DNA from 4 places in the Pseudoalteromonas sp. 68 DY56-GL68 genome. Region 2 is predicted to be linked to each of the others. Evidence: predicted binding sites of a transcription regulator. Region 2 holds the regulator's gene; each other region holds the start of a gene.
The links. Region 2 encodes sigma-54, which starts transcription at its own class of promoters, with help from an activator protein. Its sites were predicted from a motif close to GTTGGCACGNNNNTNGNNT; they were not measured.
Positions count from the first base shown of each region.

Region 1: flgA (flagellar basal body P-ring formation chaperone FlgA) is a predicted target of sigma-54. The motif match lies at 6,140-6,158, and genes of this name have one in related genera.
Region 3: NYF15_RS11520 (YggN family protein) is a predicted target of sigma-54. The motif match lies at 3,249-3,267, and genes of this name have one in related genera.
Region 4: NYF15_RS12560 (flagellar basal body rod protein FlgF) is a predicted target of sigma-54. The motif match lies at 5,705-5,723, and genes of this name have one in related genera.

Region 1 is NZ_JAOCZL010000020.1:153,277-161,541, forward strand. Features, by position in the region: gene NYF15_RS12510 (Ig-like domain-containing protein) at 1-4,241, shown strand, start outside; gene flgN (flagellar protein FlgN) at 4,517-4,948, opposite strand; gene flgM (flagellar biosynthesis anti-sigma factor FlgM) at 4,941-5,261, opposite strand; gene flgA (flagellar basal body P-ring formation chaperone FlgA) at 5,340-6,044, opposite strand; gene NYF15_RS12530 (chemotaxis protein) at 6,187-7,119, shown strand; gene NYF15_RS12535 (protein-glutamate O-methyltransferase CheR) at 7,141-7,971, shown strand; gene flgB (flagellar basal body rod protein FlgB) at 8,108-8,265, shown strand, end outside.
Region 2 is NZ_JAOCZL010000024.1:29,728-37,992, forward strand. Features, by position in the region: gene NYF15_RS19335 (EAL domain-containing protein) at 1-553, shown strand, start outside; gene NYF15_RS19340 (YgiQ family radical SAM protein) at 676-2,853, shown strand; gene mgtE (magnesium transporter) at 2,894-4,252, opposite strand; gene NYF15_RS19350 (HPr family phosphocarrier protein) at 4,463-4,735, opposite strand; gene rapZ (RNase adapter RapZ) at 4,749-5,594, opposite strand; gene ptsN (PTS IIA-like nitrogen regulatory protein PtsN) at 5,595-6,047, opposite strand; gene hpf (ribosome hibernation promoting factor) at 6,051-6,338, opposite strand; gene NYF15_RS19370 (RNA polymerase factor sigma-54) at 6,365-7,861, opposite strand; gene lptB (LPS export ABC transporter ATP-binding protein) at 7,970-8,265, opposite strand, start outside.
Region 3 is NZ_JAOCZL010000019.1:17,092-25,356, reverse strand. Features, by position in the region: gene NYF15_RS11540 (iron-containing alcohol dehydrogenase) at 1-1,091, opposite strand, end outside; gene NYF15_RS11535 (LysR family transcriptional regulator) at 1,252-2,118, shown strand; gene NYF15_RS11530 (glutathione peroxidase) at 2,186-2,668, shown strand; gene NYF15_RS11525 (PA3496 family putative envelope integrity protein) at 2,724-2,912, opposite strand; gene NYF15_RS11520 (YggN family protein) at 3,303-4,103, shown strand; gene NYF15_RS11515 (PLP-dependent aminotransferase family protein) at 4,156-5,598, opposite strand; gene NYF15_RS11510 (DMT family transporter) at 5,700-6,629, shown strand; gene NYF15_RS11505 (diacylglycerol kinase family protein) at 6,684-7,532, opposite strand; gene NYF15_RS11500 (hypothetical protein) at 7,856-7,996, shown strand; tRNA gene NYF15_RS11495 (tRNA-Ser) at 8,223-8,265, shown strand, end outside.
Region 4 is NZ_JAOCZL010000020.1:161,944-170,208, reverse strand. Features, by position in the region: gene flgK (flagellar hook-associated protein FlgK) at 1-1,194, opposite strand, end outside; gene flgJ (flagellar assembly peptidoglycan hydrolase FlgJ) at 1,208-2,164, opposite strand; gene NYF15_RS12575 (flagellar basal body P-ring protein FlgI) at 2,290-3,384, opposite strand; gene flgH (flagellar basal body L-ring protein FlgH) at 3,397-4,080, opposite strand; gene flgG (flagellar basal-body rod protein FlgG) at 4,096-4,884, opposite strand; gene NYF15_RS12560 (flagellar basal body rod protein FlgF) at 4,906-5,670, opposite strand; gene flgE (flagellar hook protein FlgE) at 5,863-7,230, opposite strand; gene NYF15_RS12550 (flagellar hook assembly protein FlgD) at 7,287-7,967, opposite strand; gene flgC (flagellar basal body rod protein FlgC) at 7,981-8,265, opposite strand, start outside.

The DNA of each region.
Region 1 (8,265 bases), on a different contig from region 2:
CTGATGCAAGTGCAGGCAGTACCGTTACATTAGAAATCACGGATTCACTTGGCGGCATCCAAACGATCACCGCGACTGTACAGGCTAATGGCACATGGTCGGTTTCGCCGAGCATAGCATTAGCAGAGGGCAGTTTTACAGTTAACGCCAGTGTATTTGATGTTGCAGGTAACGAAGGTACGGCAACTGAAACAGGCTTAATAGATACGACTGCGCCAACAATCGTGATTGATCCACTTTCTGATACAACAGACGTAACACCACTGATCAGTGGGCAAAGTAGCGGCGCTTCAGTAGGTACGCTTGTTACACTAACCATTACAGATGGTGCAGGGCAAGAGCAAATCGTTACCACGCAAATACAACCTGGCGGTATGTGGTCGGTTGAGGTAACCACACCATTGGCTGAGGGTGAATACACTGTTAATGCGACACTCGAGGATGCTGCTGGTAATCAAGGTACGGATACAGAAACAGGAAATGTAGACCTTACTGCGCCTAATATCACTATTGATGCACCTGAATTAACTAACGATAATACACCGACAGTAACCGGTACGTCTGATTTAGCAAACACGCAACTAGACGTGACCTTTTTAGATGCTAACAGTGTTAGTCATATTGTTACCGTAACCACAGATGCATCAGGTAACTGGAGTGCAGATGCAGGTCAAGCGCTTGCAGACGGTAGCTATACCGTATCAGCGACAGTTCAAGATAATGCGGGTAACACAGGCACAGCATCTGATAGTGGTGTTGTTGATACTATTGCACCTGATATTCGCATTATACCTTCGTTCCTATTAGGTAATTTAGTAGGGCTATCTGGCACATCTGATTTACCTCAAGGCAGTGTCATTACTATTACTGAGCAGTTAGTAGGCGGCTTAGTGGGCGCAACTTATACGGCTACGACTGATGCGAATGGCGATTGGGAGGTTGCAAATATCACTGTACCGCTACTTAACTTAGCTTACGTAACGGCCACTGCCACGGATGAAGCAGGGAACACCGCCACTGTGAGTACATTAAATTTTGATAATGTTGCTCCTGTATTAACACTTAATGTTGATTCTTTAACTAATGACACGACGCCGACTATCTCAGGAACAACTGATATGGGAGAAGGTACTGTTATTAACATTACCGTCACTGATAGTGCAGGTGGATCGCAAAGCTTTACAGCGACAGTGTTAAATGACCAGACATGGTCTGTTGATGTCCCTTCAGCGCTTGCAGAAGGTGGCTTCACGGTAACAGCGTCGGTTAGCGATGAAGTAGGTAATTTAACCACGGAGCAGGCTTCGGGTGTGCTAGACAGTGTAACCCCAAGCCTAGTTATTAACGATATTGGCGCTACTTCAGATGTTCGACCAACGATTTCAGGCAGTAGTAATGAAATTGGCGGTACGGTCGTTGTCGAAGTAGCAGGGCAAACAATTACAACGACAGTGGCAAGTGATGGAACGTGGCAGTTTGTTGTTCCCCTTGATATTAGCGATGGCAGCTACACCATTACTGCCACAATTACGGATGATGCTAATAATACGCAAACAGTAACAACCCCCATTACTGTCGATACGGTCGATCCTGTTGTCACACTGGATTCGCTTGTATTAGGTAATTCAAGTACGCCAGTTATTTCTGGAACATCGACAGAACCACAAGGTACGCTTGTCGATATTAGCGTTACTGATAGTAATGGCGATACTCAAACATTGACGGCAACAGTACAAATCGATGGTACTTGGCAAGTAACGCCTAGTGATTTGCCTGATGGTAACTATAGTGTGACTGCCAGTATTACCGACTCTGCGGGCAATTCAGGTAGTGCCTCAGATACCGGTGCAATTGACACCTTCGCGCCAATCCTTGTCATTAATGGTCTTGGCACGATAAACGACACTACACCAACCATTAGTGGGACAACGAGTGAACCACAGGGTAGTACGGTGAATATAACTGTTGAAAATGACGGCAATACTTATCCACTTACTGCAACAGTGCAAGCAGATGGTAGTTGGTCTGTCGATGTATCACCTGCTTTAACAGATGGGGCAGTCAGTATTACTGCAAGCATTACTGATGCAGCTAGTAATACGACAACGGCCACTGAAACAGCGACTCTTGATAGTAATGCACCTACTATCGCTGTTGACGCACTAACAGTGACGAACAATACAACACCGACTATTTCTGGCACCAGTGATGCCACAGACACCACGCAGGTGACTGTGAATGTAGAAGATGCACTTGGCAACATTCAGACCGTCTTTGCCACCGTAACAGGGGGTGTATGGAGTGTGCAATTATCGACACCATTAAGCGAAGGTAGTTTTAGTATTACAGCGAGTGTGACCGAAGGCGGGTTAACAGGCACTGCCACACGCAGTGGTGAAATCGACCTAACGGCACCTCTATTTAGTGTTAATACGCCAGATGTAACAAATGATACAACTCCTACGATCAGTGGCACCAGCGATGCTCCGCAAGGTACCTTGGTATCAATAACCGTAACAGATGCGCTCAATAATGAAGTCACAGCGAGTGCAATTGTTGGTGCAAGTGGTAATTGGTCTGTTGCACTTGCTTCCCCCCTTGCTGAGGGAGCTTATACAATTGATGCAAGTATTACAGACGCTGCGGGTAATACAGCAACAGATTCGGCATCGGGTAGCATAGACATAACACCTGCAGATGTCACGATTGATCCAATCGCTGTGACAAGTGATTTAACACCAAGCGTGACAGGTAGTGCAACAGGGGCTGCTGCGGGGAGTTTGGTTATTGTCACATTTGTCGATGCTGTGGGAGTAAGTCACAGTGTTGAAACAACATTAGATGCAAACCTTGAATGGCAGGTTGAGGCAACACAAAACCTTGCTGAAGGGGCATACACAGTAACAGCTGTTGTGAGAGACAGTGCTGGTAACGATGGTTCTATCTCAACAACGGCGGTGATTGATACGATTGCACCTATTATCAGTATCAACGCGAGTAGTTTGATACTCACAAATGATTCAACACCCACAGTGAATGGTACGTCTGATCTCGCTAACAGTAATATTATTGTTACTTTCACCGCAGCTGGTGGCGTTACGCACAGTGTGGCAGCTGTGACAGATGTGAACGGCGACTGGCAAGCAACAGCGACTCAAGCACTTGCTGATGGCGCTTATTCTGTTGCTGTAAGTATCACTGATGAAGCTGGAAATACTGGAACAGACAGTAAAACTGGCGGAGAAGTTGATACGGTTGCACCAGAGCTATCTATCACGCCATCCTTTTTATTAGGTAACCTTGTGTCGCTTTCTGGCACCTCTGATTTACCTGAGGGCAGTGTTATCTCAATTACTAATCACTTAGTTGGAGGAGGCGTCAGCGCACCCTATACAGCCACGGTTGATGCAAATGGGGATTGGCAAGTCCTCAACTTATCAGTCTCGTTACTGACGCTTGCGTATGTTGAGGCATCTGCAACCGATGCCGCAGGCAATACCACAACCATATCTAGCATTGACTACAGTAACGACCCAAGTTTAGATGCGTTTAATGTAACTAATTATAATCCAGGCGTTTTAGGACTTCTTCTCCCATCAGCTTCAGGGGAGGCAGAACCAGGCACAGAAGTTTATGCTATTGGTTCTAATTTACTTGGGCTTAATTTACTAAATATTGTTGATTTATCTTTACTTAATTCAGCGCAAACAGTAACCGCAGATAGTAATGGTGATTGGTTTATTAGCTTGTCAGTATTAGACTTAGGTAATGAATATTACTTTGCAATCGTTGACCCTGTAACAGGTGACTTCATTGTTAAAAATACTGAAAATGATTTAGTGGGCACTGGGGTGCTCGATACTGAGCCTGATGATGGTCTTATTGGCTTAGGCAGTGAACCTTTGTTAGCTGATTTTGATGAGAGTGAAGAGCAAATGGCACAAGGAACTGAGCCTCAACCACTTGGCGAAAGTATTGATTTGAGTCTGGTTATGACTGACACAAGCACAGATTCTACTATTGCTGAGGGGGCGACACCACTTGAACTGAGTATTGATGATGTACTCACCGATAGTGAGCAAACGGATGTACTTGCTCTTGATACTGAGAGCGAAAGTCAAAGTTTGGCATTTAATGGTGAGCCCGAAGTGACATCAGATGCAGCAAATGATATTCAAAATGACTCTGAGGAGTTAATTAAGAAACTCATCGAAGGAGGCAATAACTCTATCGATATTTAGAACGAGTTACTAAATACAAATAAAGCGCGATGAATCGCGCTTTATTTTTTACCCCAGCCAGCTGATTTTAGTAGATATAGCGTTAGGTTTTGCATAGGAAACTCACGAGCAAATCTTACTTTGTAGTCGCGACTTTACGTCGCGTTATTAATAAACAATAACTAAAGTTAGTCAGGTTTACAGAGCTATCTGTTAGGCAAATAGCAAAGTGGTTTCTCAGAGGGGCTATCAATTTGTGGGACTATTCGTAATAAAGGAGAGATAACCTAAACGCATTACGCTTTTAGGTTATGTACAATTTTATTCTCGCCCTGAATAACACTGCCACCTTGGTCATAGGTCATAGACGATGGTGCTCCAATTAAGATATCTTTTAATTGTTTTACACTTAGTTGGGCTTGATGTGCGGCATGTGCATTGACATCGTTTTTCTTTTTACAATTTGTAAGCAGCTCATTCACCTGCGTGATAAGCGAAGAAACGTCTTCATCTTGAGCATCATTTTTACTCACAAGCACCTGAACTTCTTTATCAAGCGTTTGAATTTTTTGTAATAAGGAGATTTTTTGTTGGGCAATCTCTTTTAAACCTTCACCTCGTTTTGAGGCAATGGCTGTTAGCTCATCATCTAAAAGCGCAGCAATAGACTCTAAACAAGAGACTTGCTGTGTTAATTTGCTGGCAATTAAATGATTATGATCAGCCATAGACGTCAAACTCGAATGCTGCGATGTTCTTTGCTAGTTTATCAGTATCAATTTGATACTTTCCTTCGCTGATTGCTTTTTTCAACTCAGCGACTTTTGCACTGTCAAAACCAGATGACTGCTCAGCCTTTTCTTGCAAAGATTTTAATTGCTTTGCTTGCGGCGTTAAACTCACTGAATCTGCACTGGCTTTAGGCGCAGCTGATTTAGCCGTTTGCGTGTTAAGGTTATCTTTTTGTAAATCAAGCTGTTTTTGCTTGGTATTCGTCAACACAGATGTTTGCTGACTATTATTATTGACGTTGCTTACCATTATTTTGACCTATACATTACCCAACATATGCCTTTGTATCGGCAGGCACACAAGATACTTTAACATAAATATTAAAAATTAAATATTCACCTGTACAGACTCGACACCATCCACGCGTGCATTTAATACTTTACCTGATTTTTTGTTTTTTACACGTACTAATTCATCAAGCGTACCATCTTCTAAAGCAACACCTGTTGTTTTGATTCTAAGCCCACGTATCGCTGCAATGATGGTTACATTATCCCCTTTGCACACCATACAAATATGGCTCATGACAATCGGAAGACCACTGCGGATATTACGTTTGCTCCGACTTCCTATTAGCACTGACTCATCTTGAATATATTGCGTACGAACAAATTGTTTAGGCTTCATCTCAAGGCGTAAATGTTCAGCTTTAATGACCTCTCCACGAGTTAAATTGGTTGTTACTACCACCACAGGCTCAAGTTCAATAATTCTGACATGTACATATTGCGTCCAACTATTTAAGTCTTCGCATTTAAGTTGTACGGTTACCTGCCGATTAAAAGGAGGTTCAGTCGGAACGGTTTTACTCAGCGGTAACTGACAAGGCCTATCTGGAATTCGGCTATCAAGAGGCAGCGCGCTGACTTGTGGTGTTGAATCCAGATCAGTAATTTGTTCGCTGATAAAATCGATAGCGATTTGTTGAAGTTGCTGGTGATTATAGACTTCAGCTTGAAGTTGCGTACTAAGCAACAGGCTAGCAAGAAAATAAAAAACACTGTATCTTCGGCTTTTTTTTAACAAACTCATCATGTTTCGACTATGCTTATGGTTGAAAACAAGGTATAAATATTTTGCGTCAAAAAACAGACGCTTTGTAACCTTATGTAGCTTTAACACAAAGAAAGCAATTATTGTTCCGACTCTGGTTGTTTATCTTTAGGAGATTGAAATGGCAGGCATTTTAGACTCAGTTAACCAGCGTACTCAGTTGGTTGGGCAAAACCGCCTTGAATTACTATTATTCAAACTCAGAGGGCGTCAACGCTTTGGTATTAACGTGTTTAAAGTAAGAGAGGTTTTACAATGCCCACCGCTTACAAACATGCCAAAATCAAACGCCTATATCCGTGGTGTGGCCCATATTCGAGGTCAAACTATCTCAGTTATCGATTTATCTATGGCTGTTGGTGGCCCTGCAATCGAGAATTTAAAGGATAGTTTTATTATCATTGCGGAATACAACCGCTCAGTTCAAGGCTTTTTAGTCGGTGGTGTTGAACGTATTGTAAATATGAACTGGGAAAAAATTATGCCTCCGCCATCGGGCGCTGGCCGTTATTCGTATTTGACAGCCGTCACCGAAATAGAGAACGAGCTGGTAGAGATCCTTGACGTTGAAAAGATTCTTAACGAGATCTGCCCTGTTAATACTGAGGTCAGTGCTGAGGTCGTGGGCGAGGGCGAAATTCAAAAAGACTTAGGTGAACGCATCGTCTTTATTGCTGATGATTCTGCGGTGGCAAGAAATCAAGTTAAGCGTGCACTTGAGCCACTAGGTGTGCAAACCGAGCTTGCTAAAAATGGTAAAGAAGCATTACTGAGGCTACGTGAAATTGCTGAACTTGATTGTCAAAACAATATCACCGAACGCGTTGGTTTGCTGATATCTGATGTTGAAATGCCAGAAATGGATGGCTATACCCTAACAGCAGAAATAAAAGCCGATCCAAAATTATCGCCGCTACATGTAATTTTACACACATCACTGAGTGGTGTATTTAATCAAGCAATGATTGAAAAAGTGGGTGCGGATGATTTTATTGCAAAGTTTAACCCTGATGAATTAGCGACAGCTGTTAAAAAATGGGTTCACTGTGATTAATAATTTATAGGTGGTATTACTTTGGAAAATAAGCACTTACAACAAAGCGAATACGATCAATTTCGCTCTTTTTTAGAGCAACAATGTGGGATTGTGTTAGGTGATAACAAACTTTATTTAGTTAAAAGTCGCCTCGCACCATTGATGGCTCGCTTTAGTGTGGAATCGTTATCACAGCTTGTGAGCAAAACGCTAAGTCCTCATGAGAGGCAGTTACGTGCCGCAGTTGTTGATGCGATGACGACAAACGAAACGCTTTGGTTCCGTGACCAATACCCCTTTGAGTTACTTAAAACTAAATTGTTTCCTGAATTTAAAGACTTGCATAGACCGGTGAAAATCTGGTCTGCGGCAAGTTCTTCTGGTCAGGAACCATACTCAATAGCCATGTCGGTTGCCGAGTTTCAATCTAAGCAGCCAGGTGTTTTAAAAATGGGTGCGCAGATTATTGGTACTGATATTTCAAATACCATGCTTGATATGTGTAAGAATGCAGAGTACGACTCACTTGCACTCGCTCGAGGCTTATCTATGGAAAGGCGGCAAAAGTTCTTTAAGGATAGTGGCAATGGTATGGCACAGGTGGTTGATCCAATTAGAAAAATGGTCAGTTTTAGGCATCTCAACTTATTAGATTCTTATGCCTTGATGGGCAAGTTTGATATCATTTTTTGCCGCAATGTACTGATTTACTTTTCACCAGAGGTTAAGGCAAAAATTATTGCGCAATTTGCTCAGGCACTTAACCCTAAAGGCTATTTATTTTTAGGCGCATCTGAGTCAATGGCGGGCTTAAGTGATAGCTTTGATATGGTACGTTGTAATCCAGGTATCATCTACCAGAAGAAATAATTCCCTTCTAGCAACCTAACTATTAGGTTGCTACATCTTATTTATTTTCAATTAGTTATAACCTTATTGATAGGCTCTTTATTTTTGGCTTGTCTTTTGCATTGTCCAATGCAGAGTCAAATTTTTGGAGATGGTTATGGCTATCAGTTTTGATAAAGCATTCGGTGTTCACCCCCATGCAATGTTGATCCGTTCACAACGTGCTGAGTTATTAGCGACTAATATCGCTAATGCTGATACGCCGGGCTACAAGGCAAAAGATGTGGATTTTGCATCTGCATTAAAAGCGGCAAA
Region 2 (8,265 bases):
GGTACTAGAACAAGCATGTATGCAGCAAAAGCGACTAGAAGCTATGGGCATCGAAATTAGTATAGCGGTTAATGTGTCAGTGCCTCAGTTTAAAGTGAAAGGTTACGCACAGCAGGTAAAAAATACATTAAATCAATACCAGGTTAAGCCGCAATTTATAGAGTTAGAAGTAACAGAAAGCGTGGTTATGGACGAACTTGCTAGTGTTATTACCACCTTAAAAGAATTGAAAGAGTTTGGCATAGAGATTGCGATTGATGATTTTGGTACAGGGTTTTCATCACTCAGTTATTTACAACAACTCCCGTTAGATCGCTTAAAAATTGATAGGGCATTTGTTAAAGACTTACCAGATAAGGATAGTGAAGCAATTGCAGCATTAATTATTTCTTTAGGCGCAAGACTCGGCTTGAAAACCATCGCAGAAGGGGTGGAAACACAAGCTCAAGCTGATTATCTAGTAGAACTTGGCTGTGATGAAGTACAAGGCTTTATGTATGCTAAGCCTATGCCAGAAAAAGAGTTAATAACGTATTTGCAAGCCAAGCATTAAGTGGCTCTTTAAAAAATAAACTCACATGCTAACGCCCTTCAAATTGAAGGGCGTTTTGTTTTCTATAATAATGATTCATAGTGGGGTATAATTCGCCCCCTTTTGGTAGCAGAGTATATTTTATGAGCGCATTAAAAGCCGAGCGCGGCCTGTTTTCTTATCCTAAATATTGGGCCGAATGCTATGGCACAGCGCCATTTTTACCCACTACTCGCACTGAGATGGATGCGTTGGGCTGGGATAGCTGTGACATTATTATCGTCAGCGGTGATGCGTATGTTGACCATCCTAGCTTTGGTATGGCGGTGATTGGCCGCATGCTCGAATCGCAGGGGTTTCGTGTTGGTATCATTGCCCAGCCTGATTGGAACTCTAAAGATGCTTTTATGGCGTTAGGTAAGCCTAACTTATTCTTTGGTGTAACCGCGGGTAACATGGACTCAATGATCAACCGTTATACCGCAGAAAAACGTATTCGTCATGATGATGCTTATACTCCTGGTAATGTTGGCGGTAAGCGTCCTGATCGCGCAGTGGTTGTATACAGTCAACGCTGCCGCGAGGCCTATAAAGATGTACCATTGATCATTGGTGGTATTGAGGCGAGTTTACGTCGAATTGCTCATTATGATTATTGGCAAGAAAAAGTACGCCGTAGTGTGTTGTTTGATGCCAAAGCGGATATTCTTATTTACGGTAATGCCGAGCGACCACTAGTTGAGGTTGCTCACCGCATCGCTGGTGGCGAAGCCATAGAGACAATTCAAGATATCCGCGGTACTGCGGTTATTCGTAAAGAGCCTTTACCAGGCTGGCGTGGTAGTGATTCCACTGCCATCGATAAAATCGGTAAGATTGATCCCATTCCAAATCCGTATGGGGCCGATGATGTTGGTTGTAGTAAGTCGGAGTTTAAACAAGCGGGTATTGATTTAACCGCCGAGGCTGCTAAACCAATTACTATTCAGCCTGCGCGGCCTAAGCCATGGGAAAAGACATACGTTAAGCTGCCAGCGTATGAGCAAGTGAGTGTGAATAAACCACTTTATGCCCATGCATCGCGTATTTTGCACCAAGAAACAAACCCTGGCTGTGCGCGTGCGTTATTTCAACGTCATGGCGATCGTTCTATTTGGGTTAACCCGCCTGCATTCCCACTTGAAACAGAAGAGATGGATGGGGTATTCGGTTTACCCTATCAGCGTATTCCACACCCAAGTTATGGTGATGAGAAAATCCCTGCCTACGAGATGATCAAAACCTCAGTGAATATTATGCGTGGCTGTTTCGGCGGGTGTTCATTCTGTTCGATTACTGAACATGAAGGGCGCATTATCCAAAGCCGTTCTGAGCAATCTATCATTGATGAAATTGAGCAAATTCGTGACAAAGTGCCAGGTTTTACAGGGGTTATTTCTGACTTAGGCGGGCCGACAGCGAATATGTATAAGTTACGCTGTAAGAGCAAAAAGGCAGAAAGCACGTGTCGTCGTTTATCCTGTGTATACCCTGATATTTGTAAGCATATGGACACTGATCACACGCCAACTATCGAACTTTATAAAAAGGCTCGTGACGTTAAAGGTGTGAAGAAGATTTTAATTGCCTCTGGCGTTCGTTATGACTTAGCAGTTGAAGATCCTCGTTATGTAAAAGAGTTAGTTACTCACCATGTTGGTGGTTACTTGAAAATAGCTCCAGAGCATACTGAAGATGGCCCACTCTCTAAAATGATGAAGCCGGGTATGGGTGCCTACGATAAGTTTAAAGAGTTATTTGATAAGTATTCGAAAGAAGCGGGTAAGAAGCAGTACTTGATCCCGTATTTTATTTCGGCTCATCCAGGCACCAAAGACGAAGATATGGTGAACATGGCGCTGTGGTTAAAGTCTAATGACTTTAAGCTTGATCAAGTGCAGAACTTTTATCCATCACCCATGGCAAATGCAACAACGATTTATCATACTGAGATGAACTCGCTGCGTAATATTAAAAACAATACTGAGCAAGTAGCTGTACCAAAAGGTGCACGCCAGCGTCGTTTACACAAGGCTATATTGCGTTATCATGATCCAGCAGGTTGGCCAATGATCCGTGAAGCGCTAAAAAAAATGGGTAAGGCGAACTTAATTGGTAAAGGACCAAATTGCTTGGTGCCTGAAGAGGGCCGCAACGAGAAAGCAGCGAAAGGGAAGGGCGGTAAAGGCCGTGCAGCACTGACACGTCATACTGGTTTTAGCCAGTTTAAAAAGGCCAATACTAAACCTAGAGTGGGTAAAAATAAGCAGCGTGCAAAGTAAATATAAATACGGCCCTTAGAAGGGCCGTTTTTATATTAAATTAGATTAATAACCAGGTTGCGGTGCCTAAAAAGGCAAAAATACCCACAATATCGGTGACGGTGGTCAGCACGACACTGCCTGCAAGAGCAGGGTCAATTTTCATTTTCTTTAAGATTAAAGGAATGCTCGCACCAGCAATACCTGCTGCAACGAGATTCATAAACATTGCGAAGGCTAGCACCGCACCGAGCTTAAAGTCCCACTGCCAGAGTGCAACAACACCGGCGATTAATATCGACCAAATAACACCATTTAGTGCCCCAATGGCGAGTTCTTTGAGTAATAAAAAGCGTTGGTTGGTTTGGTTAATATGGCCAACGGCTATACCACGAATAACTAAGGTAAGAGTTTGGCTACCAGCAACTCCTCCCATTGAAGGCACAATTCCATTAAGTACCGCCAGGATTGGTAAGATTGCTAAGGTGTTTTCAAAGAAGCTTGCAACGATGGCAGCTAACAATGCGGTTAATAGGTTAACCCCAAGCCAAATAGAGCGACGCTGCGAGCTTTTCAGAACGGGTGCAAAGGTGTCTTCTTCATCATCAAGACCCGCTAGGCTAAGCATGCTATGCTCTGCATCTTCACGAATGACGTCAACGATGTCATCGATGGTTATACGACCAAGCAAGTGGGCGTTATCATCCACAACAGGCGCGGAAATCCAGTTATGACGCTCGAATAGTTGAGCAACATCACTTTCGTCCATCGAAATGAGAATAGACTCACATTCTTCATCCATTAAGTCGCGAACAATTTTGTCTGATGGGCTGGTTAAAAGTGTCGTTAATGACAAGGCGCCTAAAAAGCAGTTATGTTTATCAACCACGTACAGATCATCTGTACCTTCAGGTAGCTCACCACGTAGACGTAAATAACGCAGTACAACGTCTAATGTAACATCGGGGCGAATAGTGACAGTATCACTATTCATTAGTGCGCCTGCAGAGCGCTCCTGATAAGAAAGTGCTTGAGTCGCTCTTTCTCTATCTTGCGTATCCATAGCCCCGACAACATCTTGATAGACAGTATCAGGTAAGCTACGAAGTACTTCACCTAAGTCATCATCGTCCATGTCCTCAGTTGCGGCGGCAATATGCTCAGGTTCCATCTGGGCAATAATGCCAAGACGTACATCCTCTGAAAGCTCTTCAAGTACGTCACCACGTACATCCGGATCAACGAGTTGCCACAACATGCGGCGGATTTTATGAGGAGATGACTCAAGTAACAGTGCTGTATCGCAAGGTGCTGTTTTAGCTAGCATACCGCGCACTTGAACAAATTGACCACTATTAAGTGACTTGGTCACCTGTTTAAGTTGTTGTAGTGGGTAATCTTGTTCAAAGGCTTCTGGCATTGGCGTCCTTACAACTAAAAAAGTGAGCTCTGGCTAAATAAATACAGCATAGTTGCACAATAATAAATTTGCTGAGTTATCGTTTAAAGCAACCATTATATTAAGAATATTTGTTATATAAGATGAACGAATGACTTAAAAGTAAGATATTTAAGAGAAATTTAAATATCTAAGTTAAGTTTAACGTAAATCTTTCGTGCTTAGCAAATGCTATTCTTGCTCATGAAAGCGTTGTGCTATTAATTCACCTATTGCATTAAGTGCAGCTGTTGCATCAGGGCCTTCGCATACAACTCGAACTTCTTTACCTTGACTGCTCTCTAATAACATTAGAGCAAGTACACTGTCACCTTCAGCTTCTTTGTCATCTTGATATAACATAATTTTAGCATCAAATTGAAGTGCAAGTTGTGCAAGTACAGTTGCTGCGCGCGCGTGTAAGCCAAGTTTGTTTTGAATTAAAAACGTATTTTCAGCATACATGTTAAAGCCCTTGTTATAAGTCTTGCTCACGATGGCGAATTTTTACATTCGCATGGCTTTTCGCGAAACTTTCACCAATCGTCTGTGCTAAGTAAACAGAGCGATGCTGTCCACCCGTGCAGCCAATTGCGATAGTTAAATAACTGCGGTTATTGCGTTCAAGGTGTGGTAACCACGTTTGCACAAAGGTTTGAATCTGCCAAGTAAATTTTTGCACTATGCTATGGCTTGCAAGGTAATCTTTAACGGGTTGGTCGAGCCCCGTAAGTGGCTTAAGATCTGGCTCCCAGTGCGGGTTTGGTAAAAAGCGTGCATCAAATACATAGTCAGCTTCTTTCGGGATACCATGCTTAAAGCCAAATGACATAAAGGTAATAATGAGCTTTTTATCTTTTTTACCGAGAATCTTCTCACGAATTGACTCTGCTAGCTGATGTACACTTAAATCCGTTGTGTCGATCATAAAATCAGCGCGGGTAATTAGGACATCAAGCAGTATTTTTTCTTGCTTAATTGCTAAATCGAGCGGTAAAGAATCTAAAGAAAGCGGGTGTAAGCGTCTTGTCTCAGAGAAACGTTTAATGAGTGTTTGATCATCACTATCAAGGTAAAATAATGTTGGGTTGGCGAAACCTGGCAAGTATTCAAGAATATCATTAAATTCTTGTTGCTCTTTTGGCAGGTTACGCACATCGATACTGACCGCTATTTTGTCGTAATTATCAGAAACACTACGCACTAGCGAAGGTAATAGGTTTACAGGAATATTATCAACGCAATAATAACCAAGGTCCTCAAGGACTCGTAAAGCGACTGATTTACCTGAGCCAGAACGGCCACTGATAATAATTAATTCCATTTATGCCTCTGATGCAATAACTTGAAACAGTTCCTGATCGGTTTTTGCGCTGCGTAACTGTTTACAAAATTCTTTATCTTTTAGTCTATCAGCAATTGTTGATAAGGTCTTTAAATGAAGTTGGCAGTCTCCATCAGGTACAATGAGTGCAACAAAAATATCAACAGGGCGGTTGTCAATTGCATCAAAGTTAATTGGCGATTCGCTCACTATAATAAACGCATGTGGTTTATCAGCACCCGACATACGACCATGCGGAATAGCAATGCCTCTACCAATTCCTGTACTCCCCAACTTTTCTCGATTGAGTAAAGCATTAAGAATATCTTGCTGCGATAGATGAGGAAGCTGCTCATGAGCTAGTTCGCTGATAAATTCGAGAATTCTTTTTTTGCTATTAAAAAGGACCGCAGCTTTGCTGCAGTCCTGGCTAGTAAGTGAACTAAGTTTCATAATTTAGTGTCGAGCTAATTTCTCTTTGTGTTTAATAACTTGGCGATCAAGCTTATCAATTAGCGAGTCGATGGCCGCGTACATATCTTGATGCTCTGTAGAGGCAAACAGTTCGCCTCCGTTTACATGTAAAGTTGCTTCTGCTTTTTGACTTAATTTTTCTACATCTAGAATGACATGAACATTATTAATATGATCAAAATGCCTTTCTAGTTTCGCAAACTTGGTGTTTACATAGTCTTTTAATGAATCTGTGATTTCTACATGACGACCAGTTAGGTTTAGTTGCATAAGCATTTTCCTTCTATGTAAAACGTCTAAATCAAGCTTTTACGCTGATTAGACGGCGGTATTGCTAGAGACTCTCGGTATTTTGCAATTGTACGTCTAGCTACTTTAATTCCTTGCTCAGCCAATATATCTGCAATCTTACTGTCACTCAATGGCTTCGCTGAGTTTTCTGCGGCAATAAGCTTTTTGATTAAAGCGCGTATTGCCGTTGATGAACACTCGCCACCATTTTCTGTGCTGACGTGGCTTGAGAAGAAATATTTCAACTCAAAAATACCCCTTGGGGTATGCATATATTTTTGCGTTGTTACCCGTGAAATCGTCGATTCATGCATTTCGACCATTTCAGCGACATCATTTAGCACCATCGGCTTCATCGCCTCTGGGCCGTGTTCAAAGAAAGCCTGTTGTTGTTGAACAATACAGTTCGTTACTTTTAATAAAGTATCATTCCGACTCTCTAAGCTTTTAATAAACCACTTAGCTTCTTGCAGATGAGAGCGAATAAACTGGCTGTCACTGCTTGATTTTACAGAGCGTGACATAGCCGCATACTGGCTGTTTACTCTGATCTTTGGCATACAGTCAGGGTTTAGCTCAACCACCCAACGACCTTTAACTTTTTTTACCGATACATCAGGTATGACGTATTCAGACTCTTCACGTACGATGCTATCCGCGGGCTTAGGGTTCAAGCTATGGATAAGCGTCATCACTTCTTTAAGCTCGTTTTCTTTAAGCTTAGTCTTTTTCATCAAAGTACGATAGTCGCGACTTGCTAATAATTCGATGTGCTCAGATAAAACCATTTTAGTTTCAGCCAAATAAGGTGTATCTGCATCGAATTGACGAAGTTGTATACATAGGCACTCTTGTAAACTGCGAGCACCAATACCGACAGGATCAAATAGCTGTATTCTTTTTAAGACCGCTTCGACTTCATCAAGTTCTATTTCTTCTTCATCATCATTTTGATTAAAGCTTTCAACAATATCCTCACAACTCACAGTTAAAATACCTGAGTCATCGATAGCTTCGACTATAGCAACAGCAATTGCTTCGTCGGTCGGACTAAATGGAGTCAACTGTAGTTGCCACATCAGGTATTCATGGAGAGTTTCGGTTGACGCACCTTGGTAAATAGACTCATCTTCTGGCATTGGCCCTGACGAGGTTGAAGGGGCTGCACTCATGTACTCATCCCATGTGACATCCATTGCTAGGTCGTCACTGACGGTATCTTTATTGAGTGCATCACTGCTTTCTTGCTCGTATTCACTGGGTGCTTCTTCTGCTGTAGCTGTGACTTGTGAATCATCAGAGTCAGATTTTTGTTCGTTTTTACCGATCGCTTCTTCATTATAATCCGCTTCTTCTACTTCAAGCAGAGGATTACTATCAAGCGCTTCTTGTATTTCTTGCTGGAGATCCAATGTACTAAGCTGCAATAAGCGAATGGCTTGTTGCAGTTGTGGAGTCATTGTAAGTTGCTGGCCCATGCGCAGCTGTAATGATTGCCTCATGTATCCCTAACAATCCTTTTAAATCATTGATTGATACTACTTTGAGTAAATATCAATATGTTGTCATTATTGTAAGTCTAGCAGATGCTCTAGTCGGTGGTGTATTGGTTACAACCTGAATTGCTCGCCTAGATAGACATCGCGTACCGTTTGGTCTGCTAATACGTGTTCAGGCGTGCCTGATGCAATTAGCTCCCCATGAGAAACAATGTAGGCTTTTTCACAAACATCAAGGGTTTCTCGAACATTATGGTCAGTTATTAGTACACCGATACCACGGTTTTTCAAATGCTCTATAATTTTCTTTATATCTAACACTGAAATTGGATCAACACCAGCAAAAGGCTCATCTAGCAGAATAAATTTTGGATCTGCGGCTAATGCTCGCGCGATTTCAACACGGC
Region 3 (8,265 bases), on a different contig from region 2:
GCCGTCATACCATGACGCTCAAGCTGAGCCACAAGTTTATCGGCAACACTGTCATCCAACTCGTAATCGCTTAAGCGAGTTGGCATTTTAACACTGTGGAAAAATGCTTCTGTTGCAGCTATCGCGTTATCAATTGCCGTATCTTCATCGCTAATATCAAGGCCTAATACTCGCTCAGCATATTGCAATAACTTGCCACGCTTAGTGTCTTTTTGCTCTGCCATCATACGTGGTAATACAATCGCTAATGTTTGAGCGTGATCCAAGCCATACACAGCAGTCATTTCATGACCAATCATGTGAGTTGCCCAGTCTTGCGGAACGCCAGCACCAATTAGACCATTGAGTGCCATAGTCGCTGACCACATAATATTAGCACGCACTTGATAGTTATCGGGTTCAGAGAATGCTTTAGGACCTTCTTCGATAAGCGTCATTAAAATCCCTTCAGCAAAGCGATCTTGTAATTTGGCACCCACATCATAAGTTAGGTACTGTTCCATCGTATGCACAAACGCATCAACAATACCATTCGTTACCTGACGCTCAGGTAATGAGAATGTCACAGCAGGGTCTAGCACAGCAAAACGAGGACGCACAAACTCACTAGCAAACGGCAGTTTATCTTGTGTCTCTAAGTTTGATACCACGCTGAAGGTATTCGATTCAGACCCTGTTGCAGGTAAGGTTAAAACAACACCCAATGCGACTGCTGACTTTACTTCAGCGCCTTTTGCTAAAATATCCCATGGTTCGCCAGCAAACTCAGCTGCAGCTGCGATGAATTTGCTACCATCAACTACAGAACCACCACCAACCGCGAGGATGTAGTCAATTTGCTGCTCTTTAACTAGTTCGACTGCTTTCATACACGTTTGGTAGCTAGGGTTTGGTTCAATACCAGCAAACTCAAACCAAGTATGCTCGCTTAATGCGGTTTTAACTTGATCATACACACCATTTTTCTTAATGCTGCCGCCACCATAAGTAACCAGTACCTTGGCATTTTTTGGGATCTCATTTTGAATTTCTTTAATTTGTTGTTCACCAAAATGAATTTTGGTTGGATTCTCAAAGCTAAAATTTAACATGCTTACTCTCTCATATTTGTGAGTATTAATCAGTGACCCGGCTATTGTAGTTATTTTTATATAGGGATAAAGGATGGAAATAAATAATCACTTTTGCAGACATGCAACAATAATCATCATAAACTAGTCGTAATTAAATGCAGCATCCTAAGGGTCGAAAATGTGGCAAGGCTTAGAAGAGTTCTTATATGTCGTTGAGCATGGTAGCTTTACGCATGCAGCCAAGGCTATGGAAGTATCCACCTCACACATAAGTCGGCAAGTACAACAGCTGGAGAACCGTTTAGGTTCCGTATTATTTCAACGCACCACACGAAAAATTAGCCTCACTGATGCAGGGCGTGAATACGCCGTTAAATTAAAAGCGATACGCCAAGAGTTGATTGATGCAAACAATCAATTACAGGGCGAGCAACGCCAACCAAAAGGCCTAATACGTATTACAGGTGCTGGCGAATTTGTAGCAAACCAAATCGCCCCCAAAGTCGCAGAGTTTGTCAAACGCTACCCTGAGGTTGAAGTCGACCTCGACTTTAATAGTCGTAACGTTAACTTAGTTGAAGAAGGTTTTGACTTAGCTATTCGCTTTGGCAGAATGCAAGACTCTAATTTAATTGCACGACCACTCTGTAAACGCGTAATGACACTCGTAGCAAGCCCAGAGTATTTAGCTAATCACCCAACTCTTAATACGCCTTTTGATCTCACTGAGCATAACTGTCTAATTACCATGCGAAAACGCTGGCGATTTAATATTGATAATCAAGTTAAAGAGGTTCGCATTGATGGTAATTGGCGTAGCAACCATCCACAAGCTATTTTAAATGCTGCTGTTGCGGGTGTTGGTATTGCACACCTTGCTCTGGATATTGTTGAACCTTATTTAAATAATGGCCAATTAGAGAGTGTACTTGATGAGTTTCAAGTCAGCGATAATGCATCTTGGTTAGTATACCCTCGCAAAGATCTATTACCGTTTCGCGTACGTTTGCTGATAGAACATTTAACCGATGCATTCGCTGATTAAAATTTACGCTTTTAGAAAAATCTCAAGCAAGTTAGAATCAGTGTAACAATAATAAAAAGTTATCATTATGAGCGAATTTTACCAACTTTCTGCTACTAGCCTTCAAGGCCAAACTATCGACTTTTCCGACTTTGAAAATAAGGTTGTGCTCGTGGTAAACACAGCCAGTGAATGCGGTTTTACGCCACAGTATGAAGGACTCCAAAAGCTACATGAAAAATACCATGATAAGGGCTTAGTAATTATAGGTTTTCCCTGTAATCAATTTGGTAAGCAAGAACCCGGTGACGCTAAAGAAATAAAAGAGGGCTGTCTAATCAACTATGGTGTCAGCTTTTTAATGATGAGCAAAGTTGATGTAAACGGCGAACACGCACACCCCGTTTTTCGACATCTAAAGTCCGAATTGCCAGGCTTTATCACCCGCAAAATAAAATGGAACTTTACCAAGTTTTTAATTGGCAAAGATGGTAAAGCCATTAAACGCTTTGCACCACTAACCAAACCAGAACAAATAGAATCAACCATTGTAGCGGCATTACACAAATAAAGCGTACGTCAAAAAGCAATAAAGAGGCGCGGCGCCTCTTTATCTAAATTTATACTTAGTCGTTCAAATAATCATCAAAATCATCTTCACCTAAGTTTCTTCGCAAGCGTTTTTGTTCAAGATAGTCTTCCAACTTCTTCTTAACGCGTTGCTTTTTCTTGTCGTGTTGATTACGCCCGACCATTTCGTACTCGTCTTCAACAAAATCGTCATCTAGCGCGTCATAACTAAATGTCTTACCCACAACCCACTCCATAAAGTGTTTGAGACCAATTCAACGGTTTTAAATTTATTCCATGAATTGGCAAAGTTTAAAAAGCTCAGTAGTAATTTAGTACCTAAAAACTACCAAAATAAAGCCATACCCCCATGCTAAATAGGTGATATGTCAATATTGTGAATAAATAGCGCTAAATTCGATTTCTGAAAAGTGAGAGTTTTTTATCGTTTCGATAAAACTCATTTATGTATATGGATTTTTTGGTTAATTTGACCAAAAAATGGTTAAAAATTAATTTTTATTTCTTATCCACAAATGAATAAAAACAAACAAGCTTTTGATATTAAATAACTTTAAAAGCTTGGCACTCTATTTGATTACTAAATTTTGTCATTTCAAACAGGAAAGAAAAAAATGAAAAAGTTATTGTTAGCAAGTTCTTTATTTATCGCCACAAGTGCTATGGCTCATAACGATAATGATACAAATATTTCATTCAGTGGTGAGCAATGTGATGTTGAATTTAAAAATGATGTTCGTATTACGCCAAGCGAGCTAGAAGTTTACACAGCCGATAATCGTACTATGAAAATCATCAACCAAAATAATCTATATATTGATGGTCAAAACGTATCCCTCAATTCTTCGCAGCAAGAGGCTATTGCCGCTTATTCCGACAGCTTACGCAGCCAACTCCCTGAGGTGGCAAACATCGCGCTTGATGGGGTAAAAATCGCAGGTGTAACAATCGAAGAAGTTGCTAATGCTTTTAACATTGACGGCCTAAACGACATATCTGAATTAATGGATGACATTAGCGTAGAAGTGCAGAACGCTTTCTATCAACAAGGTGCATTCACTATGGGTCAGCAAAATTTCGAAAAGTTTGGCCAAAACTTTGAGAATCAGTTTGATGAGCAAATCGAATCCGCGGTTGAGTCAGCCATGATGCAATCAATGGGCAGTATTTTAGTTGCTCTTGGTTCTGAATTAATCGGCTCAGGTGGTGATATGGATGCTTTTGAAAAGCGCATGGAAAACATGGGTGAACAAATCGAAGCACGCGTAGAAACCCAAGCCGCACAACTAGAAGAGCGTGCCGATGCACTCTGTGGCAGTTTTGCAGATATTGCCCATAAAGAGCAAGAGCTAGTCGCTTTAGTACCTGAATTAAAAGAATACCAGCTGTTCACATTTAAACAGCATGCTGAGTAAGATATCCCTGAACCAACGCACTTGGTTTTGCGCAGAGCTTGCTCTGCGCTTTTTATTTTTTGGCTAATACTGTGAGCTGTGACAAGGTTTTAATTGCTTGTTCTAAATGCTCAGACCAAGGTAAACCATAGCTTAAGCGAAAACAGCTGCGGTATTTTTTACCCGCTGAAAATATTAACCCTGGAGTAATGCTAATCCCCGCCTCTAACGCTAAATGGAATAACTTTACCGCATCATACTGCCCTCCAAGATCAATCCAAATCACACAGCCACCCTGCGGATTACTAATGCGCGCGCAACTTGGCATATATTGCTGTAAGCACCAAATCATACGTTCTTTATTTGTACTCAAGCGCTGCCTCAACAAACGCAGATTACGATCGTACTCACCACTGGCGATAAACTCATACAAAGTCCATTGATTAATAAGTGGCGCGGAGCAACTCAGAGCACGTTTATAACGCCTTGCTTGCTCTGCAAACTTGCCCGCAATGATCCAACCAATACGATAGCTTGGTGCAGCTGTTTTTGAAAACGACGCACAGGTGATCACTAAGCCTTTTTTTGAATAAGCTTGCGCTGGCGTAGCACGTTTAGCAGTAAAATGTAGATCGCCATAAACATCGTCTTCTATGAGCACAACGTTACGCTCTTCTAAAAGAGTCACTAACTGCTCGCGTTTAGTCTCTGGCATAAAACTACCAACGGGGTTATTTAACGACGTTGAAAAAACACACGCTTTGATATCATGCTCATCGAGGGCTTGAGCCAAATCATCTAGCCAAATTCCTTCATCAGGACACAGAGGGATTTCCAGCGCCTTTAAGCCTAAGCTTTCAATTAATTCAATAATGCCAAAATAACAAGGCGATTCGATGGCGATGATATCGCCAGGTTTAGCGACACATTTAAGTGCTATTGCCAATGCCTCTTGTGCGCCATTAGTGATCACCAATTCATCACTATCAACACCAATGCCAAAATCTAAATAGCGGTGGATCAATTGCTTTTTCAATGGTGCAAAACCATCCATTGGGCCGTAGTTGATTGCCGATGCACCAGCCAGTGTCATTACACGTCGCATTGTTCGTGCTAGCGCTTTATCTGTCGGTGCTGCTGCAATAGGGTTTGCAATACCGAATGGCACAACATTGGCTTTATGTATGGCACTATAAACTTGCTCAATCAAGCCTTGCTTATTCACCATCATTGGTTCGCGACTTAGCTTCACTCGTTTCGGCCGCGATTGATTTAATTGAGACGACTTTAAAAAGTATCCTGACTTTTCTCTGGCTTCTATCAACCCTTGCCCTTCTAAAAGTTGATAAGCTTGTTTCACTGTTGGGATACTTACGTTTAACTTATCAGCCATTTTTCTTAGCGACGGTAACTTCTCTCCAGGCAATAACGACCCTTGAGAGCAAAGATCTCTTATTAGCTGAATCACCTGTTGATATAAAAACTCACTATTACTGCGACTGATTACTTGTGACATCGGACACCAAACTGTATAGGTTATATTTTTAGTTTTCTGTATATGTTAAGTATACAGAAGAGGCCTAAAATGAACATACTTTAAACTTTTGAGTACTAACTATGAAAAGTGCCGCTCTTTACCTCGTCACGGTACTAATTTGGGGGTCAACTTGGCTAGCGATTGAGTTTCAATTAGGCAATGTTGCCGTTGAAATCTCCTTGTTTTATCGCTTTGCTATTGCAGCCGTTTTAATGTGGACTTTCGTGCTGATAAAAAAGCTACCTATGCAATATTCACTACGTGACCATGGCTTTTTCGCTTTGCTGGCATTGTTCAACTTTGGTTTAAACTATCTTGTTTTATATTGGGCACAAAATTACCTCACTTCAGCCATGGCATCGATTGCTTTTTCCATGCTGTTATTGATGAATATCATCAATACACGGTTATTTTTTGCCAAACCTATCGCCAAGCGAATTTACTTTGGTGCACTTCTTGGCGTGATGGGGATTGCTAGCTTGTTTTGGCCACAAATTCAGCAATTCAACTTGAGTAATGGTGCGTTGGTCGGGTTACTACTTGCGCTATCAGGAACCTTTGTGGCTTCATTGGGAAATATGGTCAGTGTTCGAAACTCTCAGCGTAACATTGGTGTACTACAAGGCAACGCGTGGGGTATGTTATATAGCGCTTTAGGCTTGGCTGCTTATGTTTTAGTAAGCGATGTAGAGCTTACCTTGAATGCGCCAACAAGTTATTGGGTGTCGCTACTCTATTTGGCTGTGTTCGGTACAGTAATCGCATTTGCTTGTTATTTTGCACTACTAAAAAATATCGGTCCAGAACGGGCAAGTTATGTGATCGTATTATTCCCACTGGTTGCAGTGGTACTAAGTACCTTATTTGAAGGGTTCGAATGGCAAGCGAACACCTTTATCGGATTTAGCTTAGTTTTATTTGGCAATGCTATTGTGCTAACACCGACAAAACAAATTAAAGCTTTTTTTGCTGCCCGCAGTATTCAGCAAAAAGGCTCCGTCCCCAGTTAGAAGTGACTATGTCGCCTCTAACACCAAGCGCTGGCAAATTTTGCCGGCGCTTTTTTATGGCATATGAAAACGAAGTGCTTGCGGGTGAATACTAACCTTCGCAGGCGTATAACCTACCAGCTCACCATCGGCCTCAATAAGCTGTCCAGTGGTGGTTACTTCTGCACTGACTAGCTGTGAATATTCTAGCCTTTTCAAACTATGATGCTTTACCAGTAGTAAATACACAAAACTGAGCAGGTTTTTCAGCAAACCACCTGCGGGCATGCAGTAACAGTCAAGCTGACCATCATTTAGCTGTGCTTTTGGGGCAATCTTTAAGCCACCACCAAAGTAATGATGATTGGCAAAGATCGTCGCTAAGTTACTGTAGTTGAGTGCTTTACCATTAAACTCACCCTGAAGTGACCGTGCCTGAAATAAAAATAGCTGCTTAATACCCTGCCAAGTGTAGCCAAACGAGCTAAAAGTTCCGGCTTTGTTTAGTTGAGCCACCACTTCAGCGTCAAAGCCTATACCCGCAACATTGATAAAATACCGCTGGTTTATTTGTCCAACATCGATTAACTCTGTACGGCTATTAAAAACGGCTTCATACCAAGCCTGTTGTTTACACGCAAAGCCACGAGCAAAATCATTACCTGTGCCAGCAGGAATTAACGCAATTGAACAATCACTCTCTATGACTGCATTAACAGCTAAGTGTAAAGTTCCATCACCACCAATCACCACGATTTGAGTTTGGTTCTTAGCCAAAAGCGCAATATCAGCGCAATCATTCTCAAACTTACCTGTGGTTAAATACAATTCAGGCTCAATCTGTCTTTTTTTACATTCTTTTAGTAGCCAATCAACACTGTTTTTATGATTTTTTTTGTCGCTTGGCTTTATTATTATCAACATCAACGATTACTTCTTTTCAAGCAGGGCAAAAACAGTCACTCATTCAAATTATATTAATCTGAATATTTAGTCACTTTATAAATTTAAAAACGCATAAACAAAACAACATAAAACAAAAACTCTTTATATACCTGACGTTAATAAAAAAGCACCTTGCATAACCATGCAAACCATAGCAAAACAGAAAGCTTAACCCATTGTTAATAAATCAAATTCGGATTAAAAAAAGTTATCCGATAGACTCAATTTTTATCGTTTTATTTTTGCCCAGTTTGGTTGCAAAATACCCATGTTTTCAACCAAACACAACCTGGAGCAAAGTAATGAACCCGATTAATACACTAAATCAAAGTGCAGCAACTCATGTTGCCGTAAAACCAACTAACAGAAAAGCAAAAATGCTTGCTAAGTTAAACCGTTACGGAAAAAAACTGGCACTTGGTGGCGCAGTACAACACAAGTAATCCCCAACCATGGTTACTTTATCGGTGCAGTAAACACCCAACCACTAATGAAGATCCTTCTTTAGCTCCTCCGTTTACTGCTCCAACCCCTTCTTTTAAGTTAAAAACAGCAAATAATTAAATCTTTTTACAAAAAACCCTCTCTTTACGCTCAAAAAACAAGCAAACAAACTTTTTCCTATTTACACAGCCGATTCAGCTAAGTATTATTCTCGCATCACGATGTGGAGAGATGGCAGAGTGGTCGAATGCACCGGTCTTGAAAACCG
Region 4 (8,265 bases), on a different contig from region 2:
TGTAATAGTTGAAGAGTCAATAACCCCACCCACTACATCTGCGGTGGTTACTGCACCAATTGGCTCACCTTTATTATCAACTGCTTGGATTTCCACTGTCGTAGGGCTGGTATAACTAATCACAAAATCACTGGCTGGTAGTGAACTACCAAACCCAGCTTCAACAGTTGCCGTCATTGATGCGTTACCCGTATTTGCCTGATACGCAAGGCCATTGGTTGAAGGGATAGCAAAAATATCTCCGCCCATTTCACCATTCGCAGTCATACCTAGGTGATTCTGTTGGTTAAATGCATCAGCAAGCGCCAACCCCATTTGACCAAGCTGGTTGTGTGCCGGCACGAGGATGTCATCACGAAATGATAAAAGACCACCAATTTTGCCTTTTAATTTACCCGTATCCACCTCAAGCGGCACAGCTTTGCCACCATTGACATCTAACTTAAGTTCTTGAAAACTCGGATCAGGATCGCCTGTTAAAGAAAATAAATTAAATGTACCATTTTCCATAACTAAGGCTTCGCCTGTGCCTAAATAAACTTGCTTTTCACCGTTACTGCCATCAAGCGTTTCAATATCAATTAATTCAGATAAATCACGAATCGCTTTATCACGTTCATTATAAAGGCTACTTGAAAGTGACTCACGGTCAGTGCCATCAACAGCAACAATTTGTGAATTCAGTTCACTTATACTTTGAATTAAATTATTCGCTTCTTCGGAAAAGATTTCTAGCTGCTCATTCACAACCGCTTTTTGCTCTGAAACAATCCCCGATAGTCTATCCATCTGATCAATTAAATTCTGTGCATCTGTCATCACTAAAGAACGCGCAACATTTGACGATGGCTGATTTAGGCTTTCTTGAATATTATTAAAAAACGAATTAACACTGGTTGATACACTATTTGACTCTTCTGAGAATAAGCTATCCATGCGGCTTGCTTCTGTAACAAATTGGTCAAAAAATGCTTTACTTGACGTGTCACGATTGAGCTGTTTTTGCGCAAACTCATTGAGTAAACGATAAGTTTCACCACGACCAACTTGATTGTCGATCATGGTAGTAAATTCTGTTCGCTCACGTACATAGCCTTCTGTATTAACATTGGCTATGTTTTTACTGGTGGTTTGCAGCAACTGTGAGTTTGCTCTTATACCAGCATTTGCAATGTCATAAATATTAAATGACATGAGGGCTTACTCCTTAACGTACCAATGAAGCAGCAACACTTTGAAGCTCAACACGCTTTAGTACCTGCTTTATTTTATCGGCATAATTTGGGTCTGTTGCATAACCTGCTTTTTGTAAAGAATCTAAAAATGCTGCAGGCTCTGCGGTGTTTTCAAGTGCTTCTTGATAACGAGGATTCTCATTGAGGAAATCCACAAAATCATGAACACTTTCTTTAATCGATTGATAAGAACGAAAACTGGCTTGTTTCTTAACAGGCACACCTTGCTCAAACTCCAAAGTAAGTTTGCTTGCTTTGTCACCTTGCCAGCTTTTATCAGATTTAATATTGAATAAGTTGTTACTACTGGTGCCGTCTGCTTTGCTAATAATGTGTTTTCCCCAACCTGTCTCAAGGGCAGCTTGCGCAACCATGACAGCAGGGTTTAAACCAATTTTCTCAGCTGCATTTTTAGCATGTTCCCACACTGTGCTGATAAATGATTCAGCATCATCAAAGCGATTTTCAGTTTGTTCATTGGCTGATGCAGTCTCGACAGCTTTAGTCGTCGTATCTGGCTGTTCAACACCACTTGCACGTCTATCACTGTTAAACTCAGTTGTAGTCCTAAGCACAGAGCCTGGCATAAATTTTTTGCCATCAGGCGATAACTGCTGAACAATAAGATCTGCTAAACCCAATGAGCCATTTGAAGACAGCTCGACTGATAGTTGCTGATCATGCATTTCTTCAAAAAACTTTACGCCACTGGTGTTAAAAGGACTGTCTTTATCTTCGAACGCTTCATTCGCTTTACGCATACTCTTTAAGAGCATTTGTGTGAAGATAGATTCAAATTGTGCCGCCGCCTTTTTTAGCGCCTCTTTTGACGCATCGCTAGAGGCATCACTTTTTAGGGCACTTTGACGTAATGAGTCTAAGTTACCTAAATCAAAAAAGTTTTGCTTGTCGAGATGATTAGTATCCATCAGCTTTTTGACACAATAATTATTAATACCCAATCAAATGCAAAAAATGAGCCAACAAATAAGAGAAAAGAATTTAGAATAATAACGCAGAGACTAAAAACGCGCTTTCGCGCGTTTTTAGTTAATTAGATAATCACAAGTTGTCCGTTTATGGCCCCTGCTTGCTTAAGTGCTTCAAGAATGGCCATTAAGTCACCTGGCGCTGCCCCCACTTCGTTAATAGCACGCACCAGATCATCAAGACTAATTCCTGGATTAAATACAAATGCACGAGAATCATCTTGGTCAACATCGATAATGCTTTGATTAGTCACAACTGTTTCACCCTCGCTAAATGCGTTTGGCTGCGAAACATTTTGCTGCTCAGCGATGGTAACGGTTAATCCACCATGCGTAATCGCCGCCGGTTGCAATTTAACATTCTTACCAATCACTATCGTGCCTGTACGTGAATTAACAATAATTTTTGCTGCAGTGTCAGCGGGTTTGAACTCCAAATTTTCAAGCGTTGATAAATAAGCAACACGCTGCGATGCATCACGAGGTGCAAGTACTCTTACTGACGCCGCATCAATTGCTTGCGCACTATTTGGACCAACTAAGTCATTAATTGTTTGCTCTAATCTTTTTGCTGTTGTGAAATCAGGGCGATTCAAGTTAAAGGTAATGTAGTCGCCTTGCATAAACGGGCTTTTAACTGCTCTCTCAACCGTTGCGCCATTAGGAATACGCCCAACAGTGGGTGTGTTGATAATAACACGGCTACCGTCAGCACCTTCTGCGCCTAACCCACCAACGACAAGGCTACCTTGGGCAATCGCATAGGTGTTGCCATCAACCCCTTTTAAGAAGGTTTGCAGTAATGTACCACCACGTAGGCTTCCTGCACTACCAATTGAAGAGACCGTGATGTCAATTGTTTGGCCAGGCTTTCTAAATGCAGGCAATTCTGCGTGCACAGCAACAGCGGCAACATTTTTAATTTTTGGCTTTAAACTCGCCGGCAAAGTTATGCCAAAACCATTAAGCATGGCTTTAAAGCTTTGTTCAGTAAAACGGCTTTGTTCACCAGTACCTGGCAAACCAACCACCAGACCATAGCCAACTAATTGGTTAGAGCGAACACCTTCGACCATAGAAACATCTTTAACCCGCTCAGCCTGCACACTAAACTGCAAACTAAGTAAGCAAAGTGCGATGATGCATTTAACCCCATTCATGATGTGTTACCTCTAAAAAGGAAAAAGTGAACTACTGAAGAATCGTGAAAGCCACCCTGCACTTTGCGACTCTTGCATTTGCCCTTTTCCTGAATATTGAATTCGTGCATTCGCAATGCGATTCGATGTGACTGTATTATCGGCGGTCACATCCTCAGGGCGAACTAAGCCTTCTAAACGAATAAATTCTTCGCCTGTATTTAAGGTTAGCCACTTTTCACCGCGGATCACTAGGTTGCCATTAGGCAAAACGCGCATTACATTGACGGATATATCACCAAATAAGCTATTAGACTGGTTTGACTTTGAATCGCCTTTAAATGATGAACCTGAGCCAATACCAAACTGGATGCTATCTCCGCCTATATTAACTGGGTTTCCACCTAAGCCAATAACTGGATCTAAGCTCGCATCCGTTTCTTTATCTGTTTCAGTTTTTGCCGCTTTCGATGCTTGCGTAGACTCTTGCAACTTAACAGTAATAATATCGCCTGTTCTAAGTGCTTTTTTATCTGAATACAAATCATTTGATAGGTAACTATCAAACAATGAACCTGTTGGTACCATTTGTTCAGCAGAAGGCTCTGGATACATAGGTGCATAGTAAGGGTCATCCTGAACCACATGGTGGTTCTGTGTTGACATACAACCACCTAACATAAGTGCTGCCGATGTGACTAAGATAATATTACGCATGCGACCTCCTACCCATTAAAGCTGCTGATTAATGTAGCTAAGCATTTCATCAACGGCTGAAATCACTTTTGAATTCATTTCATAAATTCGTTGCGTTTCAATCAGATTAACAAGCTCTTCAGTTACATTAACGTTCGACGTTTCAAGTGATCCTTGAACCACAGTACCTAAGCCATCAATTCCTGGATTACCTTGCACAGGCGCACCACTTACAGCGGTTTCTGTATAAAGGTTTTGCCCCATCGGCTCTAAACCCGACGGATTAATAAAATCACTGATTGTAAGCTGACCAATCACGACATTTTCTGCTTGTCCTGCCACCCGCACAGATACTTCACCATCTTGTGAAACAGTGATTGATTGCGCATCGTCAGGGACATTCATTTCAGGCTGAATAGGGAAACCCGCACCAGAGGTTACAATTCGGCCATCTTCATCGGTTGTAAATTGACCATTACGTGAGTAAGCAATATTTCCATCTGGCAGTTGTACTTCGAAAAAGCCAGGTCCTGAAATCATCCAATCGAGTGAGTTTTCGGTGGTAAGCATATTACCTTGCGAAAAGTTCTTTTGGTTTGCAACTACTTTTGCACCCGCACCAAGCATTAAACCTGATGGCATTTCAGTATCTTGTGATGAGCGACCACCAGGCTGATTGATATTTTGATATAGTAAATCTTCGAATACAGCACGGCTTTTTTTATAACCTACTGTGCTGGCATTCGCGAGATTATTTGAAATCACCGAAATATCGGTTTGTTGGGCATCAAGCCCTGTTTTACTGATCCACAATGCAGGATTCATAATTCTACCCTCTCAGTGCTATTAAACGATGCGTAACAGCTGATCTTGACGTTCATCAATCTCTTCCGCTGTTTTCATCAATTTAACTTGTAATTCAAATTGGCGTTGATGGCTGATCATATCGACCATTTCATGTACAGGATTCACATTGGACATTTCAAGTGTGCCTGATAACACCTCTACATTTTCTGACACATCACAAAAGGTACATTGACCATTCACTAAGGTCTCTGGTTTTGGCCGAAATAAGCCATCATTACCTTTTTCAAGTTGCGTGTTATCAGCCTCAATAACCTTAAGTCTGTCAACGACTTCTAAAAAGTTTGCTGGCGCACCTTGAGGTCGAACTTGAATAGAACCATCTGAACTAAATTCAACTTTTTCAATGGGCAGTGGCAAAATAATCGGACCACCTTCGCCAATAACTTGACGTCCATGGCTGGTCATTAATGCGCCATCGGGAGTAATGTTTAATGTACCGGCTTTTGTATAAGCTTCGTTACCTGAGGCATCTTGAACACTTAGCCAACCTCTATCACTCAATGCAACATCAAGATCGCGTCCAGTCTCAACATACCCACCCGACTCCATATTTGAGCCAGGTCGCTCTTGCATAGAAAACACGCGTGTAGGCATGCCTTCACCAAACGCTTGCATAGAGCGGGCTTGTGCAAAATCAGCTTTAAAGCCAGTGGTGTTAGCATTAGCAAGGTTATTAGCCTTTAGGGCCAGACCTCGCATACTTTGCTTAGCACCCGACATGGCAATGTAGACCATTTTGTCCATAACATTGACTCATTAAAAATACGATATTTGATAAATGCAATAACAGTGCCAAAGTAAAATTGACGCCTTATTTAGCGCTTATGAAGTGTAGAGTTCTGTGTTGTAGCAGGTGTGGTCTATATGACTAAAATGAAAAAGGCTGCCTGTTAAAGAGCAGCCCTTGTGTCGGATTAAGTTGAAGATCCGCTATTATTAACGGATCTGTAAGATATTTTGTTGCAGCGTAGAGTTCACTTCAAGCGCACGCGAGTTTGCTTGGAAGTTACGCTGTGCACTAATCAAATCAACTAACTCAGTTGTTAAGTTCACATTTGACTGCTCAAGAGCAGAAGAATTCACAGTACCAAGCGTACCTGAGCCTGGCTCCCCAGCAATAGGCTCACCTGAGGTTAGGCTTTTCTTCCACGATGTATCACCCACTTGTTGTAAGCCTTGTGAATTAGAAAAACGAACCATGGCAACTTGCCCTAGGAATGAGGTATCACCATTACTGTACGAAGCAACAACCTTACCATCTGTGCCAATATCAATACCTGCTAAGCGGCCCACTGTTGCGCCATCTTGTTCAAGTGCTTTAACTTCAAAGCGGCTGGCATACTGGGTTGGTATTTTATTTGTAGTACCTGCTTCATCACGCCAGTTAATATTAACGTCTTCAGGGAAACTCGCACCATTTGATAATAAGTCAGATAAACCAACCCCTGCACCCGCACCATTTGGGATAGAAAGTGGGTTGAAGGTAGCATCTGTATTTGGCGCACCATTTGTATTTAATGGTAAACCACTTGAATCAAACTGAAATGTTGATAATGGCGTGTAAGGCGCAGCTGTTTCTTCAACACCTGCTGGGCTAAATGGTTTTTCATCGAGCGTAGCATACACTTGCCACTCATTGTCATTACCCGTTACGGTCGCATCTGTTTTTACAAAGTAAAGCTGTAAAACGTGCGGCTCACCCAATGAGTCATATATCGTTGTCGATGTCGAACTGTTATACGACGCACTAGTTTCAGGGTCAAAAGGCGTGACTGTTGGCGTAGTAGAACGTGAATCAAGATTGAACGATGAATACACGTTATTGGTTGAACGCGGCGAGCCTGATGAGTCTGGAATTTGAATAGCAGAAGAGGTACTTAAGCTCACTGACGTTGTGTCACCTGTAGCAGGATCGACTGGAAAGCCTTGTAAGTAGTTTCCTTTAGCATCAACGACAAAGTTATCTTTATTTAACTTAAATGCACCAGCGCGCGTATAAGTAAAGTCTTGAGCACCTAGCTCTTGGCTCATCGCGAAGTAACCTTCACCTGTGATAGCTAAATCAAGCGAGTTATTGGTAAACTGTAGTGACCCCTGATGGAACTGTTGAGCCACCATGGTTGTTTGCACACCATCACCATTTTTAGTTCGACCAGAGCTAAACACTGAAGATGCATATACATCTGCAAATTCAGCTCGTGATTCTTTAAAGCCTGTCGTATTAACGTTGGCTATATTATTTGCTGTTACATCTAAATCTTTTTGCGCGGCAGCAATTCCGGTTAATGCAATATTGAAGCTCATAAGTCACCTCTAAAGTGTCAATCTGTAGCACTTGGCTAACTAATTAATCTGTATAATTAAGCGATTTCTGCTACATCAGTTAGCCTAACCGCGCCTTCTTTTGTATTTATGATGATGCCGTTCGAACCATTAATGTTCACACTCTCAATATTCTTGAAAGTCGCAATCGGTAAGCTGGTGTAGTCACCATTAACGTTACCCTCGGCTTTGATTTTGTACTCGCCAGGTGGCAAACGTTCGCCATCTTCATTTTCGCCATCCCACTCAAAACGAATTGCACCAGCAGATTGCGCCCCTAGCTCAATAGTTCTTACTAGTTGTCCTGATTCATCTTCAATACGCAGTGTTAACTCATCTACCGGACTTTCTGCAACAACAGACCCTTTAGATACACCCGTTTCGTTTAAATCCAACATATCTGACTCAAGCAACGCTTGCTTACCTACTAAAGTAGATGCTTGTAGCGCCGAGTTAGATGTCATTGAAGCCGTAAGGGATTCAAATTTACTATTAAGATTTGAAATACCTTCTGCCATAGTAAAGTTTGTCATCTGAGCAATCATTTGATCATTGTCAGCGGGCTTACTCGGGTCTTGAAACGATAACTGTTGAGTTAACAACGAGAAGAAATCTTCTTGTGTTAAAGTGTCATCTTTCTCTTCTGTTTTCGTTTGATTGTCTTGCCAACGTAAGTTATCTAAATACGTGGATGACGCACTGCTGATGTCGTTACTCATAACTTATCCTCGGTTACCGCTGCCCAAGCAACAGTGTTTTACTTAACATTTGCTTTGCTGCATCAGCAACTTGCACATTTGTTTGATAAGAGCGAGAGGCAGAAATCATATTAGCCATTTCTTCTACGACGTTAACATTAGGCTTGTAGATATAACCGTTTTCATCTGCACTTGGATGATTCGGGTTATATTCAATTTGCAGAGGTTTGTCGCTCTCTACAATACCCAGTACTTTAACGCCAACAGAAGAGCCCTGAGGATTGCTTTGTGATGCTGACGCTTTTGTAAGCTCAGCGGC